DNA from 3 places in the Klebsiella sp. F11 genome. Region 1 is predicted to be linked to each of the others. Evidence: predicted binding sites of a transcription regulator. Region 1 holds the regulator's gene; each other region holds the start of a gene.
What was found. The regulator CRP, encoded in region 1, controls carbon source genes, mostly activating them, when cyclic AMP is high. The targets are predictions, from matches to a motif close to ATGTGANNNNNNTCACAT.
Positions count from the first base shown of each region.

Region 2: bhsA (multiple stress resistance protein BhsA) is a predicted target of CRP. The motif match lies at 3,533-3,550, and genes of this name have one in related genera.
Region 3: adhE (bifunctional acetaldehyde-CoA/alcohol dehydrogenase) is a predicted target of CRP. The motif match lies at 4,486-4,503, and genes of this name have one in related genera.

Region 1 covers NZ_CM160060.1:413,853-420,201, forward strand. Annotated here, with positions in the region: gene argD (bifunctional acetylornithine/succinyldiaminopimelate transaminase) at 1-308, shown strand, start outside; gene AC1M2H_RS02030 (YccS/YhfK family putative transporter) at 298-2,376, opposite strand; gene crp (cAMP-activated global transcriptional regulator CRP) at 2,429-3,061, opposite strand; gene AC1M2H_RS02040 (OsmC family protein) at 3,368-3,772, shown strand; gene AC1M2H_RS02045 (phosphoribulokinase) at 3,828-4,697, opposite strand; gene AC1M2H_RS02050 (YheU family protein) at 4,734-4,952, opposite strand; gene AC1M2H_RS02055 (hydrolase) at 4,949-5,908, opposite strand; gene AC1M2H_RS02060 (ABC transporter ATP-binding protein) at 6,171-6,349, opposite strand, start outside.
Region 2 covers NZ_CM160060.1:3,383,997-3,390,345, forward strand. Annotated here, with positions in the region: gene mfd (transcription-repair coupling factor) at 1-1,861, shown strand, start outside; gene ldtC (L,D-transpeptidase LdtC) at 2,024-2,986, shown strand; gene bhsA (multiple stress resistance protein BhsA) at 3,201-3,458, opposite strand; partial or broken gene AC1M2H_RS16770 (hypothetical protein) at 3,579-3,644, shown strand; gene AC1M2H_RS16775 (TetR/AcrR family transcriptional regulator) at 3,708-4,343, shown strand; gene AC1M2H_RS16780 (TonB-dependent siderophore receptor) at 4,598-6,349, shown strand, end outside.
Region 3 covers NZ_CM160060.1:2,437,639-2,443,987, forward strand. Annotated here, with positions in the region: gene hns (histone-like nucleoid-structuring protein H-NS) at 1-221, opposite strand, end outside; gene tdk (thymidine kinase) at 781-1,398, shown strand; gene adhE (bifunctional acetaldehyde-CoA/alcohol dehydrogenase) at 1,590-4,268, opposite strand; gene AC1M2H_RS12065 (YchE family NAAT transporter) at 4,745-5,392, shown strand; gene AC1M2H_RS12070 (hypothetical protein) at 5,818-6,054, opposite strand; gene oppA (oligopeptide ABC transporter substrate-binding protein OppA) at 6,141-6,349, shown strand, end outside.

The sequences.
Region 1 (6,349 bases):
CTGAGGTGCTGGACGGCGTCAACGCGAAGCGCGAACGCTTTGTGCAGCACTTGCAGCAGATAGATGCCCGTTTCGATCTGTTTAGCGATATTCGCGGCATGGGGCTGCTGATCGGCGCGGAGCTGAAGCCGCAGCATCGCGGCCGGGCGCGCGATTTCCTGTATGCCGCGGCGGATGCGGGCGTCATGGTGCTCAATGCCGGACCCGACGTCATGCGTTTTGTGCCTTCGCTGGTCATTGATGATAGCGATATTGATGAAGGGATGGCGCGCTTCGCGCAGGCCGTACAGCGCGTACTTAGCGCTTAGTTGCGCGTAGCCAGATGCCGTGATGCGGGCGCTGACGCCATGCCACCGACGAGATGGTGTGCATGGTGTTCAGATGATCGAGGATCCGCTGCAGGTGCTGCTCCATGGTACTCAGCGGGCCGCGGGGCACGTCCGCATCCTGCGACTCCATGATATTCACCTCTCCGGCGCTGCCCGGGCCATCGGTATCCAGCCGCTGCTGGCAGCGCTGTAGCGCAATCTCACAGGATTCAAGGTAGCGGCGGGCCAGATCCGGCGTCAGCATATTGTGCTCGCGGGCCAGCGTGGTCATGGCGTTGATATGTTCGACAATAAACTGGCTATGGGTGACCCACAGCTTCATATCGTCAAGATAACGTGAGTTAAAGCCGGGCTCCTGCATCGCCTGATTCAGCGAGTTATACAGCGAGTTATGCGCCTGATTGACGCGCATCCGCCGATAGGCCAGCGCCGGCGCCTGGTGGTCTTCGCTGAGAATGAGCCGGATGGCTTCCTGGTCCGCCTCCAGTGCGTCGTGGGCGTTTTTACGCAGCAGCCCGCTCTGCCACTGCGGCCACAGCCATACCATCCCGCCGAAGGCGATCAGGCACCCGATAAGCGTATCGATAAGCCTGGCGACGATAAACTGTTCTCCGTTGAGCGTTAGCAGCTGCAGGGTATACACCGCCGTGACGGTAAAGCCCACCATTGCCCAGCCGTAGCTCTTGCGAATAATCAGATAGCTCAATAGCGTGATAATCAGCATCGCGGTCAGCGTATAGCCCTCCGGGACGTTGAAGTGCAGCGTTAGTCCGGCAATCGCCAGGCCGGCAAGGGTCCCCGCCGCCCGGTGGACGATGCGGACCCGCGTCGCGCCGTAGCCGTTCTGGGTAACGAAGAGCACCGTCATCAGGATCCAGTAGGGTTTGGGAAGGTTTAGCGCGCTGCCCATCAGGCTTGCGGCGGTGAGCATCACGCAGATGCGGGCGGCGCTGCGCAAAGCCGGCGATTTATAAGAGAGATAGCTTTTCAGCGCAGGCAGCAGCGGCAGGCGCCGCTCCTTATCGGCCATCAGGTTACGCGCGTACAGCGGCCGCTGGGTGCGTAGCACCCTGGCAAGGCGGCCGAAGTGCCATGCGCAGAACTGCCCGACCGGGTTGTCGGGGTGCTGCGAGGCAATTTTCTCCAGCGCGCCGATCTGCTTATCCATGTTAAAGCGTTGCGGATAGCGGTGGTACAGGATGTCGTCCGCCAGTACCCTCAGCCGCGCCGCGACGGTTTGCGCATTCCAGCGGATTACCGCTTCCGCGTGGCTGCGTTCGACCAGCTTCTGCACCTCTTCCGGCTGATGCAGGCTGACGGAAATATGCTCCTGGAGATCGAGGGCAACCTGAAACGCCCGCAGCAGGCGCTTATGATCGTTACGCTGATTGGCCGCTAGCATATGCATCTGCTGGTAGCACAGGGTGATCAGATCGACGACCTTTTGCTGGCGGGTCAACAGAGGAGGCAGCGAGGTTGCCGGGTCGATATGCTGGGTCAGCAGGCTGTATTTGGCTTCACAGTAGTTGGCCAGCTCCCGGTACAGCAGGCTGAGCGATTCGCGCAGCGGCTGCTCGCGCCATAGCCAAAACCAGAACCAGTTGAATAGTCCGTACCACAGCGTGCCGAGCGCGTAGATCAGCAGCGGCTCCCAGACCGGCATATTGCCGGCGAGGCTCAGGGTAAAGATGGCGGCAATCAGCGAGGCGGGCAGCAGCCTCGCGTGCAGCGAGCTGATTTCCGCCGTGACGCCAAGGAGCAGGGTCAGGCCGCTGAGAATTAAAGGGAGCGGGATATCATGCTGGAGCAGGAGCTGAACGATCAGGCTGCAGCCGGCAAAAAGCGAGCCGCCAATAATCAGGCGTTTAAAGAAACGCTTATGCGGCGTATCAAGACCGGCGACGTTGCAGCATGCGGGAACCAGCGAGAACAGCAGGCCCTGCTGCAGATGACCGAGAAGGAGGCCAACTGCGACCGGCAGACACAGCACCAGCGTTTGCCGCAGTGCGTAGTTGACTTCAGGGTGGTAAATCAGCCTGCGCCACATAGAGGGAAAACAGAAACGGCGTATTGCAGGGGCAATACGCCGTTTTATCAGCTTAACGCGTGCCGTAGACGACGATAGTTTTACCGTGCGCGGAGATCAGATTTTGATCTTCCAGCATTTTCAGGATACGGCCAACGGTTTCACGCGAGCAGCCGACGATCTGACCGATTTCCTGACGGGTAATTTTGATTTGCATACCGTCCGGGTGGGTCATCGCGTCAGGCTGTTTTGCCAGGTTCAGCAACGTCTGGGCGATGCGGCCGGTGACGTCGAGGAAGGCAAGGTTACCCACTTTCTCAGAGGTAACCTGCAGACGGCGGGCCATCTGCGACGAGAGACGCATCAGGATGTCCGGGTTAACCTGGATCAGCTGACGGAATTTTTTATAGGAGATTTCGGCCACTTCACATGCGGTTTTCGCACGTACCCAGGCGCTACGCTCCTGGCCTTCTTCAAACAAGCCTAATTCACCGATGAAATCGCCCTGGTTGAGGTAAGAGAGAATCATCTCTTTACCTTCTTCATCCTTGATGAGCACAGCCACAGAGCCTTTGACGATGTAGTACAACGTTTCTGCTTTTTCACCCTGGTGGATCAGCGTGCTTTTAGATGGGTACTTATGAATGTGGCAATGAGACAAGAACCATTCGAGGGTAGGGTCTGTTTGCGGTTTGCCAAGCACCATGCGCGGTTATCCTCTGTTATAAGCTATCTCCGGGTGCCGACACTACACGGCATCCGGGCATGCAATCGTATTGTTTCCCTATGCCTGGGAAGCTGGCTGGTGATTTTTCTGCAGCCTGTAATGTGAATTCCTCTGCATACATGCAGTACATCAATGTAATACTGTAGCATCCTGACTGTTTTAGCATAGCTTTTGCCGCATGTCTCCTGGTGTCTCGCTTCAGCATGATGCAGGTCGCCTTCCGTTGCCAGATTTGTTATGTGCGCGTAATCTGTCAGGAAAATTGCAACCTTGGAGTTAAATTTTATGCAAGCTCGTGTGAAATGGGTCGAAGGGCTAACCTTCATCGGTGAGTCGGCTTCCGGCCACCAGATTTTGATGGACGGCAACTCCGGGGATAAAGCGCCGAGCCCGATGGAAATGGTGCTGATGGCCGCCGGCGGCTGTAGCGCCATCGACGTGGTCTCAATTTTGCAAAAAGGACGCCATGATGTGACCAACTGTGAGGTGAAGCTGACCTCAGAGCGTCGGGAAGAGGCGCCGCGCCTGTTTACCCACATCAACCTGCATTTTATCGTCACCGGCCGCGAGCTGAAGGATGCGGCCGTTTCGCGGGCGGTAGACCTGTCGGCGGAAAAATACTGCTCGGTGGCGCTGATGCTGCAAAAAGCGGTAAATATCACGCATTCGTACGAGGTTATTGAGGGCTAAGCCGAATGGCCAGCCCGTCGCCCCGGCTTGCGTCGTCGCCGGGGTTGCTAACGGCTTAACCGATCTTTTTCCCCGCCATCAGCCGTTCCACCAGCGGCGCCATGATCAGCTCCATCGCCAACCCCATTTTGCCTCCCGGCACCACCAGCGTATTGATATGCGAGATAAACGACCCTTGCAGCATCGCCAGCAGCCACGGGAAGTCGATATCCTGCAGGTTGCGGAAGTGGATCACCACAAAGCTTTCATCCAGCGAGGGAATGCCTTTGGCGGCGAAGGGGTTCGACGTATCAACGGTGGGGACCCGCTGGAAGTTGATATGGGTGCGCGAGAACTGCGGGGTGATGAAGTTAATATAATCCTCCATCGAACGGACGACCGAATCCATTACCGCCTCGCGGGAATGCCCGCGTTCGCTGGTGTCGCGGATCAGCTTCTGAATCCACTCCAGGTTGACGATAGGCACGACGCCCACCAGCAGGTCGACGTTTTGCGCCACGTTGTGCTGTGGCGTGACAACGCCGCCGTGCAGCCCTTCGTAAAACAGGACGTCGGTCGGCTCCGGCAGCGGCTGCCAGGGCGTGAAGGTGCCCGGCACCTGATTCCACGGCACGGCCTCGTCATAGGTATGCAGATATTTTCTCGACTGGCCGGTTCCGCTACGCCCGTATTCGAGGAAGGTATTTTCCAGCAGGCCGAAGTCGTTCGCTTCCGGACCAAAATAGCTGATGTGTTTCCCCTGATCCCGCGCTTTGCGGATCGCCATGTCCATTTCCGGGCGGGTATAGCGATGGAAGCTATCGCCCTCGACTTCGGCGGCACGCAGATTCAACTGGGCGAAGATCTTGCGAAAGGCGAGGCTGGTGGTGGTTGTTCCCGCGCCGCTGGAGCCCGTGACGGCAATCACCGGATGTTTGGCAGACATATCAACTCCCAGATTAAACGATGGTGTGGCGCCGCCTTAGCCGTGGAACTGCTTGCGGGGCATGATGTTGACCGTCTCGTGCAGCTCTGACCACACCAGTACGGCTTCTCCGCTTTTCAGCTGCTGTTTTACATCGGCGACCTTATCGGTCAGCGAGCGTTCATGTTCACCATAATCGGTGCCTTCGCGCAACACAAAGCTTTCAATCAGGTTATCCAGCGTTTCGGGATCCAGATCCTGCCAGGGAATAATCATTTTTTTCCTTCCAGCCAGCGCGTTAGCCAGTCCGGGATCCGTCTTTCCAGCCACATCTCCGGCCTGCGCAGCGTACCGCCGACAAACCCCACGTGCCCGCCCTGTTCGGTCAACTGATACTCGACGTTGGCCGGCAGCTGCTCCTGCGGCGGAATGGAATGATGGTCCATGAACGGATCGTCTTTCGCGTGGATGATCAGCGTGGGTTTAGTGATATCGCTCAGGCGCGGCATCGCGCTGCACTGGCGATAGTAGTCCAGCGCATCGGCAAAGCCGTGAATTTTGGCGGTGATGGTATCGTCAAACTCGCGAATGCGCCGCATGCCTTTTAGCTGGCGTAAATCAACCGGCAGCGAGCCCGGGTAGGCTTTTAGCTTGCGCGCGGCGTTGGCTTTTAACAGGTTGAGCAGATAGCGCTGGTAGACGCGGGAGAAGCCTTTATCCATATGGTAGCTGCAGGCCTCCAGCATGAACGGGGCCGACACGATGACCGCCGCGTCGAGCGGGACGCTATCGCCCTCGTTTGCCAGCAGGCAGCCCAGCATATTACCGCCCAGCGAGTAGCCGACGGCGGCGGTAGGCGCGGGACCAAATTCGCGCTGCAGCCGGCGCAGGAACCAGGTGCCGTCTTCCGTCTCTCCGGAGTGGTAGATGCGGTTATTACGGTTAGGCTCGCCGCTACAGCCGCGAAAATGCATCACCACGCCAAGCCAGCCGCGCTGCATGGCGGCGTGGATCAGACCGTGAGCGTAAGGGCTGCGCAGGCTCCCTTCCAGACCGTGAAAAACCACCAGCCGCGGTTTATTCCGGGCCAGCTCAGGATCTTCGCTCCAGGCCAAATCGATAAAGTCGCCGTCGGGGAGTTCAAGGCGCTGCCAGTGCGGAGTAAAGCCCAGTTTGCGGCGGATCAGCCGCGGCAGCATGGTTTGCAGATGACGATTGCCCACGCCGCGCATCGGGTGAAACTCGCGCGAGTCGTCTTCGGGGGGCGTCATTTCTGTGGGGGTGATTTCAACCATAGCACCAGAACAATTAAGAATCTTATAAATACTATACCGCGCATGCCGTGCGCAGGTTAGCCAATATGTGGTCTTGTGGCCAACTGGCAGAGGTTACGCAACAAGGAACGGGCGCGATATGGCCACCGTCGGCATGCAGAGAGGCCCCGAAAGCTCATGGTCTGTGAACCGTCGAGGCCGCGCGCTCAACCAGCAGGGCTTAGCCTTCCTGCAGCATCTGCTCCAGCTGTTCCTGCGCATCCAGCCAGGCCATTTCGCACTCTTCCAGCCCTGATTTCGCGCTGGCCTGCTGCTGCAGACACGCGGTCAGCTCTGCTTTGCGGGATGCGTCATACAGGCTGCTGTCGCCTAAAGTCTCTTCCGCCTGCGCGAGCTGAG
Region 2 (6,349 bases), 2.7 Mb from region 1:
TAGCCGCTACGCCGGCGGCGCGGAAGAGAGCGCCCCGCTGCATAAGCTCGGCGGCGACGCCTGGACGCGGGCGCGGCAAAAAGCGGCGGAGAAGGTGCGCGACGTGGCGGCGGAGCTGCTGGATATCTATGCCCAGCGCGCGGTCAAATCCGGGTTTGCCTTTAAGCACGATCGCGAACAGTATCAGCTCTTTTGCGACGGCTTCCCGTTTGAGACCACTCCCGATCAGGCCCAGGCCATCAACGCGGTGCTGAGCGATATGTGCCAGCCGCTGGCAATGGACCGTCTGGTGTGCGGCGACGTGGGCTTTGGTAAAACCGAAGTCGCCATGCGCGCCGCCTTCCTGGCGGTAGAGAACCATAAGCAGGTGGCGGTACTGGTGCCGACGACCCTGCTCGCGCAGCAGCACTTCGACAACTTCCGCGACCGCTTCGCCAACTGGCCGGTGCGCATCGAAATGTTGTCCCGCTTCCGCAGCGCCAAAGAGCAGGCGCAGATTCTGGAACAGGCGGCGGAGGGCAAAATCGATATTCTGATCGGCACCCATAAGCTGCTGCAGAGCGAAGTGAAGCTGCGCGATCTTGGGCTGCTGATCGTCGATGAGGAGCACCGCTTCGGCGTGCGGCACAAAGAGCGCATCAAGGCCATGCGCGCCGATGTCGATATTCTGACGCTCACCGCGACGCCGATCCCGCGTACCCTGAATATGGCGATGAGCGGCATGCGCGATCTGTCGATTATCGCCACCCCGCCGGCGCGCCGCCTGGCGGTGAAAACCTTCGTGCGCGAGTACGATGCGCTGGTGGTCCGCGAGGCCATGCTGCGCGAAATACTGCGCGGCGGCCAGGTTTACTACCTCTACAATGACGTAGAAAACATCCAGAAAGCCGCCGATCGCCTGGCCGCGCTGGTGCCGGAGGCCCGCATCGCCATCGGCCACGGGCAGATGCGCGAACGCGAGCTTGAGCGGGTGATGAACGATTTCCACCACCAGCGTTTTAACGTGCTGGTCTGCACCACTATTATTGAAACCGGGATCGATATTCCGACCGCCAATACGATTATCATCGAGCGCGCCGATCATTTCGGCCTGGCCCAGCTGCACCAGCTGCGCGGGCGCGTCGGGCGTTCGCACCACCAGGCCTACGCCTGGCTGCTGACTCCGCATCCGAAGGCGATGTCCAGCGATGCGCAAAAGCGTCTGGAAGCAATCGCCTCGCTGGAGGATCTCGGCGCCGGGTTCGCCCTGGCAACCCACGACCTGGAAATTCGCGGCGCCGGGGAGTTGCTGGGCGAAGACCAGAGTGGGCAGATGACCACCATCGGCTTCTCGCTGTATATGGAGCTGCTGGAGAACGCCGTCGACGCGCTGAAGGCCGGGCGCGAGCCGTCGCTGGAAGATCTCACCAGCCAGCAAACCGAGGTCGAACTGCGTATGCCGTCATTGCTGCCGGACGACTTTATCCCGGATGTGAATACCCGCCTCTCGTTCTACAAGCGCGTTGCCAGCGCCAAAAGCGAGCACGAGCTGGAAGAGATCAAGGTTGAGCTCATCGACCGCTTCGGCCTGCTGCCGGACGCGGCCAGAAATCTGCTGGATATCGCCCGCCTGCGCCAGCAGGCGCAAAAGCTGGGCATCCGCAAGCTGGAGGGCAACGAAAAAGGCGGCATCATTGAGTTTAACGAAAAGAACCACGTCAACCCGGTGTGGCTGATTGGCCTGCTGCAGAAGCAGCCGCAGCGCTTCCGCCTTGACGGGCCGACGCGGCTGAAGTTTATGCAGGATCTCGCCGAGCGTAAAACGCGGATGGACTGGGTTCGTCAGTTTATGCGCCAGCTGGAAGAGAACGCCGTCGCCTGATCGTAACCGGGAAATGGCTGCGGTGACATTCATCGCAGCCATTTTTCCATCTGACACATTCAGCAAGCTTTACAAATGTTTTGCAATCTACCAGGGTTTCACCACACTCTCCCGCGCCATAATTTGTTTCTGTTTTCGTAAAAAAATAACCACTTACTTATTATGGCTATAAACTCTTCGCGTATCTCTCTGTGGCTGGCGCTGGCTACCGTTGTCGCCGTCCTGGCGCTTCCGGCCCGCGCTAACACCTGGCCTTTACCGCCGCCGGGCAGCCGCCTGGTAGGGCAAAATCAGTTCCACGTGGTGCAGAACAACGGCGGCTCGCTGGAAGCCATCGCCAAAAAGTATAACGTCGGTTTTCTGGCGCTCCTGCAGGCCAACCCCGGCGTCGATCCCTACGTTCCCCGCGCCGGCAGCGTGCTGACCATTCCGCTGCAGACGCTGCTGCCGGACGCGCCGCGCGAAGGGCTGGTGATTAACCTCGCCGAACTTCGTCTTTACTACTATCCGCCGGGCAAGAATCAGGTGACCGTCTACCCTATCGGTATCGGCCAGCTCGGGGGCGATACCCTGACGCCGACAATGATGACGACCGTTTCCGATAAGCGCGCCAACCCGACCTGGACGCCGACGGCCAATATTCGCGCGCGCTATAAGGCGATGGGGATCGAGCTGCCGGCCGTGGTTCCCGCCGGGCCGGATAACCCGATGGGGCACCACGCAATTCGCCTTGCGGCCTACGGCGGCGTCTATCTGCTGCACGGCACCAACGCCGACTTTGGCATTGGCATGCGCGTAAGCTCGGGCTGCATTCGCCTGCGCGACAACGATATTAAAACGCTGTACAACAAAATTACCCCCGGAACCCGAGTCAATATTATCAACGCGCCGATCAAGGTTTCCGTTGAGCCAAACGGCAGCCGGCTGGTCGAGATTCATCAGCCGCTATCGAAGCATCTTGATGACGATCCGCAAACGCTGCCAATCGTACTTGATGCGGCAATGCAGGCCTTTAAGCAGGCGCAGCTCACCGACCAGCCGGTCATGGAGCGGGCGATGGGACTGCGATCGGGGATGCCGATTGATGTCACCCGCCATCAGCCGAACGCCGGACAGGCACTGTAATCGCACGACGCGCGGAATACCGATTAATCGACGGGTTCTTGATGACGTTTTATGGGGAAGAGAGCCGGGCATTCAGAGAGCGAGTCGCGGTCCCATAAGGGGTGTGGACCGCTTCGCAATATTGGCATAACAGGGGAACAGCTTACTGCTTACTACCGCGGCCTGATAAAGGGATCAGAGCCACGTTTGTCAGTGGCATGACAGAGGGAACAGCTTATTTGTAGATAACCGCAGTGCCGTGCAGGGTGTTAGGACCGGTTACCGACGTAATGCGGAATGAAGTCGCGCCCATTTCTTCCGCTTTCTGCGCCAGCTGGTCTTCCAGAGAGCCCAGGTTGGTGCCGGCGGAGGCGGAAACGGTGCCGATTTTTTGCTGGCCGGCAGGAGTGGATTGCACTTCAACGGCGGCAAAACTGGCGAAAGAGAGCGAGCTCAGGACAGCAGCGAGGGTCAGCGTTTTGATGGTTTTCATGATTATTGTACCTATGCAGATGATTTTTTATTAGGGTCGCAAGAATTAACTTAACGATCGATAGGTAAATAATAATGTGACTCACATCACACGTCAACGCATTTTTATAACGATCGTTTAATTATTTATAAACAACTTAAAATTCATATATATATGAATTATTTATTTTTGGGCCGACTCTGCTGGTAGGTTGCGGCGTTTGTTTTTATAATGGCCCCTCAACAAACCAACATAGGTACAAGCGGCATCATGACAACTGACGTCCAAAGTTGCACAAAAAAAAGCCGTGGCCGACCTAAAGTGTTCGACAGGGAAGCGGCGCTGGATAAGGCCATGGCACTGTTCTGGCAGCATGGGTATGAGGCAACCTCCCTTGCCGACCTGGTGGAAGCCACCGGGGCAAAAGCCCCTACGCTCTACGCCGAGTTCGTCAACAAAGAAGGGCTGTTTCGCGCGGTGCTGGATCGCTATATTTCGCGCTTTGCCGCCAGGCACGAAGCGCAGCTGTTTGACGAAGATAAGTCGGTCGACCAGGCGCTGCGGGACTATTTCACCGCGATTGCCACCTGCTTTACCAGTAAAGACACGCCGGCGGGTTGCTTTATGATCAACACCTCCGCGGTGCTGGCGGCCTCCTCTACCGACATCGCCAACACTATTAAGTCGCGGCACGCGATGCAGGAGCAGACCCTGATCCAGTTCCTGCAGCAGCGCCAGCTGCGCGGTGAGCTGCCGGAAAATGGCGACGTTCGCCAGCTCGCGCAGTTCTTAAGCTGCGTGCTGCAGGGCATGTCGATAAGCGCCCGCGAAGGCGCCGATTTCAGCAAATTAATGCAAATTGCCGACACCACCCTGCGCCTGTGGCCGCAAATTCTCCAGCCCTAATCCGCTCTGCTGTCCGGTGACCTAAGTCACCGGGCCTGCGTTACCCCTCCGCTTTGACCCCATTTTTATTAATGTTTTCACACCTTTAAGCGTTAATTTGTTGTAAATGATATTGATAACAATAATCACTGCGTGCAGAATTCGCATTTGCGTTTTTCAATTTGTTTCACCCTGTAACAATCGGTGCGCCCGCGCCGAAAAACTAAAACAACAATGCTTAACAACAAAGCAATTAACTCATAAAAGGAATGCGAATGAACACGCGTCTCTGGGTGCTTAACCCACTGCTGCTGGCTACCACCCTCCCCGTCTTTAGCGCCCAGGCGGCCGAAGAAAGTCTTATCGTTAGCGCCAACCGTACGCACCGTACCGTTGCCGAAATGGCGCAGACCACCTGGGTTATTGAAGGTCACGAAATTGAACAGCAGGTTCAGGGCGGCAAGGAGTTCAAAGACGTGCTGGCGCAGCTTATCCCGGGCATCGACGTCAGCAGCCAGGGACGGACGAACTACGGCATGAATATGCGCGGTCGCGCGATCGTGGTGCTGATCGACGGCGTACGGCTGAACTCCTCCCGCACCGACAGCCGTCAGCTCGACGCTATCGACCCGTTCAATATTGAACATATCGAGGTTATCTCCGGCGCCACCTCGCTGTACGGCGGCGGTAGCACCGGCGGCCTGATCAATATTGTGACCAAAAAAGGCCAGCAGGATAGCCAGGTCGATCTCGAACTGGGCGGCAAAACGGGGTTTGCCAACAGTAACGACCATGACGAGCGGGTGGCGGCGGCGGTCAGCGGCGGAACCGACCACGCATCCGGCAGATTATCGGTGGCTTATCAGCGCTTCGGCGGCTGGTATGACGGCAATAACGATGCGCTGATCCTCGATAATACCCAGACCGGCTTACAGCACTCCGACCGCCTCGACGTGATGGGCACCGGCACCATCGACATAGACGATAATCGTCAGCTCCAGCTGGTGACGCAATACTATAAAAGCCAGGGCGACGACTACGGCCTGTACCTGGGGAAAAATATGTCGGCGGTGACCGGCGACGGCAAGGCCTACACCACCGGCGGGCTGGATTCCGACCGCGTGCCCGGCACCGAGCGTCATCTGATCAGCCTCCAGTATTCCGACGCCGACTTCTACGGCCAGAATCTGGTCAGCCAGATCTACTATCGCGACGAATCCCTGACCTTTTACCCCTTCCCAACCCTCTCTAAGGGCCAGGTCAGCAGCTTCTCCTCCTCGAAGCAGGATACCGATCAGTACGGGGCCAAAATTACCCTCAACAGCCAGCCGCTGGAGGGCCTGGATCTGACCTGGGGGCTCGATGCCGATCATGAAACCTTCAACGCCAACCAGATGTTCTTCGATCTCAACCAATCGATGGCTTCCGGCGGGCTGAATAATCAGTCGATCTACACCACCGGCCGCTACCCGGGCTACAGCATCACCAACCTCGCCCCGTTCCTGCAAAGCAGCTATGACCTGAACGATATCTTTACCGTCAGCGGCGGCGTGCGCTACCAGTGGACGGAAAACCGGGTAGATGATTTTGTCGGCTACGCGCAGCAGCAGGACGTCGCCAACGGGAAAGCCCGCTCGGCGGACGCCATCCCCGGCGGGAAAACGGATTACGATAACTTCCTGTTTAACGCCGGGATTGTCGCCCACATTACCGACCGTCAGCAGACCTGGTTTAACTTCTCGCAGGGCGTCGAGCTGCCGGATCCGGGTAAATACTACGGCATTGGTCAATACGGCGCCGCCGTTAACGGCAACCTTCCGCTGGTGTCGAGCGTCAACGTCGGCGACTCGCCGCTGCAGGGGATAAAAGTTAACTCTTACGAGCTGGGCTGGCGCTACACCGGCGATAACCTGCGCACCCAGCTGGCGGCTTACTACTCGACGTCGGACAAAAATATCGTTGTCAATCGCGCCGATATGACGATAGACGTTCAGTCCGATAAGCGGCGTATTTACGGCGTTGAAGGG
Region 3 (6,349 bases), 2.0 Mb from region 1:
TCATTCGGATCAATACCATCAGCAATCAGCATTTCACGGTATTGTTGCAGTTTACGAGTACGCTCTTCAATTTCTGCAGCCGCAGCGCTTTCTTCTTCGCGACGTTCGTTAACGACAACTTCTAATTTTTCCAGCATTTCTTCTAGCGTTTCAAGGGTGCATTCTCTCGCCTGCGCACGAAGAGTACGGATGTTGTTCAAAATTTTAAGTGCTTCGCTCATTGTAGTAATCTCAAACTTATATTGTGGGGTGGTTTGTTGGACTAATAATAGAGCGATATAATCAGATGTGCAATAGGGTAGAATGTAAGGAATTCAAAATTACTTGTTATTTGTCCCGGTAATTAATTAATTTAAGTTAAATTTTTCGCGTGAGTTCACATCTTTCTCGCTTATAGCTTAACCGGCACCTCAAGCTAAAACCCTGAGATAGTATGATTTTCCTGGCGGCCAGGGAGTAAAATTATACTTTGCAGGGATAAATATCCCCCTTCAGTATTAGCGCATTAGTTACGGGGATGTTTAATATAAAACGCTGCACAAAATCCGTTATAACCGCCCGCAAAATGCGCTGATTGGCACAAAAGACAACGGCTCCAGCCGCCTGAACCTCGCGCTTCGGGCAAATAGCCGAAGCTCCGATTGTATTAAGACGCTTAATCTTTCAGGCGGCGGTTTGCGCAACATAAACCGCCAGTCCTTCCCTGAAGGGGCCGACAGCGGTAGAAAATATGCTACAATCCCGCCGCGATAAAACACATTGATTGGGGTTACGCAGCCGATGGCACAACTTTATTTTTACTATTCTGCAATGAATGCAGGTAAGTCGACTGCGCTACTGCAGTCCTCATACAATTATCAGGAACGAGGCATGCGTGCCCTGGTTTATACGGCTGAGATTGATGACCGCTTTGGCTCCGGTAAGGTCAGTTCAAGAATTGGCCTCTCATCGCCGGCCCGGCTGTTTAACCCGCAGACCTCATTATTTGCCGAGATTAGCGCAGAGCATGCAAAGCAGCCGGTTCATTGTGTATTAGTTGATGAGAGCCAGTTTCTGAGCCGTGCGCAGGTGCATGAGCTATCCGAGGTTGTTGATGGTCTGGATATCCCGGTGCTGTGCTACGGCCTGCGTACTGATTTCCGCGGGGAGCTGTTTATCGGCAGCCAGTATTTATTGGCCTGGTCAGATAAGCTGGTTGAATTAAAAACCATCTGTTTTTGCGGCCGCAAGGCGAGTATGGTGCTGCGCCTTGACCAGGAAGGGCGGCCGTACAATGAGGGTGAGCAGGTGGTTATTGGCGGCAACGAACGCTACGTATCGGTCTGCCGTAAACATTATAAAGAAGCCTTAAAAGAGGGCTCTTTAACGCTTGTACAAAGCAGACAGCGCTCCAGCTAATCTCCCTTCGTCGATCCCGCTCAGGCGCGCACCAGGCGCCTGATAATGTCCTGCTACCATTGCTGCTGTAATATGATGGGCTGATGCTTCGGCGCCGCTCTGCGCCGGTTTTACGACGTCAGGCAAAATAGTGACGACAAAAAAGGCCTCATCAAAAGATGAGGCCTTTTATTTATTGTTACCGGCGTAAATTAAGCGGATTTTTTCGCTTTTTTATCGGCCTTCGGCGCTGCTACGGCTTCTTTCTTTGCGGCAGCTTCGCCTTCGCTGAACTCGTTACCGTAGAAGGTATCCAGCAGAATCTGTTTCAGCTCGGCGATCAGCGGGTAGCGCGGGTTAGCGCCGGTGCACTGGTCATCGAATGCATCTTCAGACAGCTTGTCAACGTGGGCCAGGAAGTCAGCTTCCTGCACGCCAGCTTCACGGATAGACTTAGGAATACCCAGTTCAGCTTTCATGCTTTCCAGCCACGCCAGCAGTTTCTCGATTTTCGCTGCGGTGCGGTCACCAGGCGCGCTCAGGCCAAGGTGGTCAGCAATCTCTGCGTAGCGACGACGAGCCTGCGGACGATCGTACTGGCTGAATGCGGTCTGCTTGGTTGGGTTATCGTTCGCGTTGTAGCGGATAACGTTACAAATCAGCAGGGCGTTGGCCAGGCCGTGCGGGATATGGAACTGGGAGCCCAGCTTGTGCGCCATCGAGTGACATACGCCGAGGAAGGCGTTAGCAAACGCGATACCGGCAATAGTCGCTGCACTGTGCACGCGTTCACGCGCTACCGGGTTCTTAGAACCTTCATTGTAGGACGCAGGAAGGTACTCTTTCAGCAGCTTCAGCGCCTGCAGAGCCTGGCCATCGGAGAACTCAGACGCCAGCACGGAAACGTAGGCTTCCAGGGCGTGAGTGACGGCATCCAGACCACCGAATGCGCACAGGGACTTCGGCATATCCATGACGAGGTTGGCATCGACAATCGCCACATCCGGAGTCAGCGCGTAGTCTGCCAGCGGATATTTCTGACCGGTCGCATCGTCGGTAACGACCGCAAACGGGGTCACTTCAGAACCGGTACCGGAAGTGGTCGTGACGGCGATCATTTTCGCTTTCACGCCCATTTTCGGGAACTTGTAGATACGTTTACGGATATCCATAAAGCGCAGCGCCAGGTCTTCGAAGTGGGTTTCCGGATGTTCGTACATCACCCACATGATTTTCGCGGCATCCATCGGGGAACCACCGCCGAGGGCGATGATGACGTCCGGTTTGAAGGAGTTGGCGAGTTCTGCACCTTTACGTACTACGGTCAGAGTTGGGTCAGCTTCAACTTCAAAGAATACTTCGGTTTCAACGCCGGATGCCTTCAGTACGGAGGTGATCTGGTCGGCATAGCCGTTGTTGAACAGGAAGCGGTCGGTCACGATCAGCGCGCGTTTGTGACCATCAGTAATCACTTCATCCAGCGCGATTGGCAGAGAGCCACGACGGAAGTAGATAGATTTCGGAAGTTTGTGCCACAACATGTTTTCAGCTCGCTTAGCAACGGTTTTCTTGTTGATCAGGTGTTTCGGACCAACGTTTTCAGAGATGGAGTTACCACCCCAGGAACCACAACCCAGAGTCAGGGAAGGCGCGAGTTTAAAGTTATACAGGTCACCGATACCACCCTGAGAAGCCGGAGTGTTAATCAGGATACGTGCGGTTTTCATCATCTGGCCGAAGAAGGCCACGCGAGCCGGCTGGTTATCCTGGTCGGTGTACAGGCAGGAGGTATGACCGATACCGCCCATCGCCACCAGTTTTTCAGCTTTATCAACGGCGTCTTCGAAGTTTTTGGCACGATACATGGCCAGAGTCGGAGACAGTTTTTCGTGAGCAAACGGCTCGCTTTCGTCAACGTCGGTCACTTCACCAATCAGAATTTTGGTGTTGCTCGGGACGGTGAAGCCTGCGAGTTCAGCAATTTTATACGCCGGCTGACCAACGATGGCGGCGTTCAGCGCGCCGTTTTTCAGGATGATGTCCTGAACCGCTTTCAGCTCTTTGCCCTGCAGCAGGTAGCCACCGTGGCTGGAGAAACGCTCACGAACGGCGTCGTAGACGGAGTCAACGACGACAACGGACTGTTCAGACGCACAGATAACGCCGTTATCGAAGGTTTTGGACATCAGCACCGACGCCACGGCGCGTTTAATATCAGCGGTTTCATCGATAACAACCGGGGTGTTACCTGCGCCAACGCCGATAGCCGGTTTACCGGAGCTATAGGCCGCTTTAACCATACCTGGACCGCCGGTCGCAAGAATCAGATTAATGTCAGGGTGGTGCATCAGGGCGTTGGACAGCTCAACGGAAGGCTGGTCGATCCAACCGATCAGATCTTTCGGTGCGCCGGCTGCGATCGCCGCCTGCAGAACGATATCAGCCGCTTTGTTGGTGGCATCTTTAGCACGCGGATGTGGCGAGAAGATGATCGCGTTACGCGTTTTAAGGCTAATCAGTGATTTAAAGATTGCTGTAGAAGTTGGGTTCGTCGTTGGGACGATACCGCAAATAATACCGATAGGCTCTGCGATGGTGATCGTACCAAAGGTATCGTCTTCAGAGAGAATACCGCAGGTCTTTTCATCTTTATAAGCGTTATAGATGTATTCAGAAGCGAAGTGGTTTTTGATCACTTTGTCTTCGATAATGCCCATGCCGGATTCGGCGACGGCCATTTTTGCGAGAGGGATTCGAGCGTCTGCGGCGGCCAGAGCGGCTGCACGGAAGATTTTATCAACTTGTTCTTGAGTGAAACTGGCATATTCACGCTGGGCTTTTTTTACGCGCTCTACGAGTGCGTTAAGTTCAGCGACATTAGTAACAGCCATAATGCTCTCCTGATAATGTTAAACTTTTTTAGTAAATCAGTAGCTCGATTCGATAGTATAGACAGGCGGTTAATAGCTTGCATCTAAATGTTAACGTATCGAATTTTGCTCTGCTGGCTTCACTGATTTACTAACGAAGCTTTATTTCTTTATCCTCAGGTACTGCCGGCTTCCACTCTTTGGTGTAAACAAGATTACTCACTTCTGAGTACGATTTACGTGATTTAGATCAATTTTATGTCAAGCTGACACCTTTCAGCAGGCTACTTTATGACCACTTAAATCAAGTGTAATGAAAAGGTATGCAAAATAAATGAATAAAACCAGTAAAAGAAACAAATATACAACAAACACCGTTTATCATTGCGGTATGCATTTTTGAGATGAATTATGCTGTTAAAAAGCGTATCTTCTGCGCGAATATTTTATGACATCCACTGTCAACAGCCATATTTTATGATGCTGCGGAGCGCACTGTGACTCTACCGTTGTTTGATTTTTCAACTTATTTCAAGTTTTTCATCGGGTTATTTGCACTGGTTAACCCGGTTGGCATCATCCCTGTCTTCATTAGTATGACCAGCTACCAGAGCGCGGCGATCCGTAATAAGACCAACCTGACGGCGAATCTTTCCGTGGCCATCATCCTGCTGACCTCGTTGTTCCTCGGGGACGGTATTTTGCAAATCTTCGGTATCTCCATTGATTCATTCCGTATTGCCGGCGGGATCCTCGTCGTCACCATTGCGATGTCGATGATTAGCGGCAAGCTTGGGGAAGACAAACAGAACAAGCAGGAGAAGTCAGAGACGGCTATCCGCGAAAGTATCGGCGTGGTGCCGCTGGCATTACCGCTGATGGCCGGCCCGGGGGCGATTAGCTCAACCATTGTTTGGGGGACGCGTTACCACACGGTAGCCCATCTCATTGGCTTTTCGGTGGCAATCGCGCTGTTTGCTCTGTGCTGTTGGGGAATTTTCCGCATAGCGCCGTGGTTAGTTCGCCTGCTTGGGCAAACCGGCATTAACGTAATAACGCGTATTATGGGGCTGCTGCTGATGGCGCTGGGAATTGAATTTATCGTTACCGGAATAAAAGCGCTGTTTCCGGGCCTGCTGGCCTAAGTTAGGCTGCCCGCTGCGGAGCCTGGCGCTCCGCGTTTGCTTCATTATTAGCAAAAGATATTAATAAAGGTGATATGGCCAGCGCGATATAACTTTTAACAATATTTATAAAATTATTTATCTATCAATTTATTACGTTGTTATCACACCTCCTTCTGCGTTTTCCCCAGCGCCTTGCCACTGTTATTTTCTTCACATCATTCTCTGGTGCTTGCCGTTGGATAATTGAAATAATATTAGTAATTTCATTGTCAGTGTAGATGAATGTGCTAAAAATTAACCGATTGTTAAATTTTCGTACAAAAAAGCATCTTGATACATCATCACGGTATGCAGAACGATAGGGTAATTGTATCTAATTGAAAAATAATGATTTTGAAGTTTAATCTGTGCGAAGGCGGGCTAAAAGCCAGGCGCAGAAAAGGTCATAAAAGAGAAACCGGTAACATATTTGCAAATTGCATTGGCGGATGAGAAAGCCTTTTGGTAATTTCCGCCGTGTTCTTTTTACTGAATAACAAGCGTAAATGAGAATTATTATTAAATAACTCATTGCCGCCAGAAATACCCCGGTAGGGGAAAGAATCGACGTCAAGGTCGCCGCCTGAGCGGCCGTAATAAATAAGTCGGTGATAGCAAGCAGTAAACTCTGACAGCAGCATAAACTCCTGCACTGTACAGAATCCCGTAAGGGGAAAAACAGGCTGGTTATATAGCCAGTAATTATAATGAATGGAGTAACAACACAATGACCATCATCACAAGAAAAAGCCTTATTGCAGCAGGCGTTCTCGCTGCGCTTATTGCAGGAAACGCAGTGGCGGCAGATGTGCCAGCAGGTGTCTCGTTAGCAGCAAAGCAGAGCATCGTGCGTAACAGCGGCGCAGAGCCGCAGTCGCTGGACCCCGATAAAATTGAAGGGGTGCCGGAATCCAATATCAGCCGCGATCTGTTTGA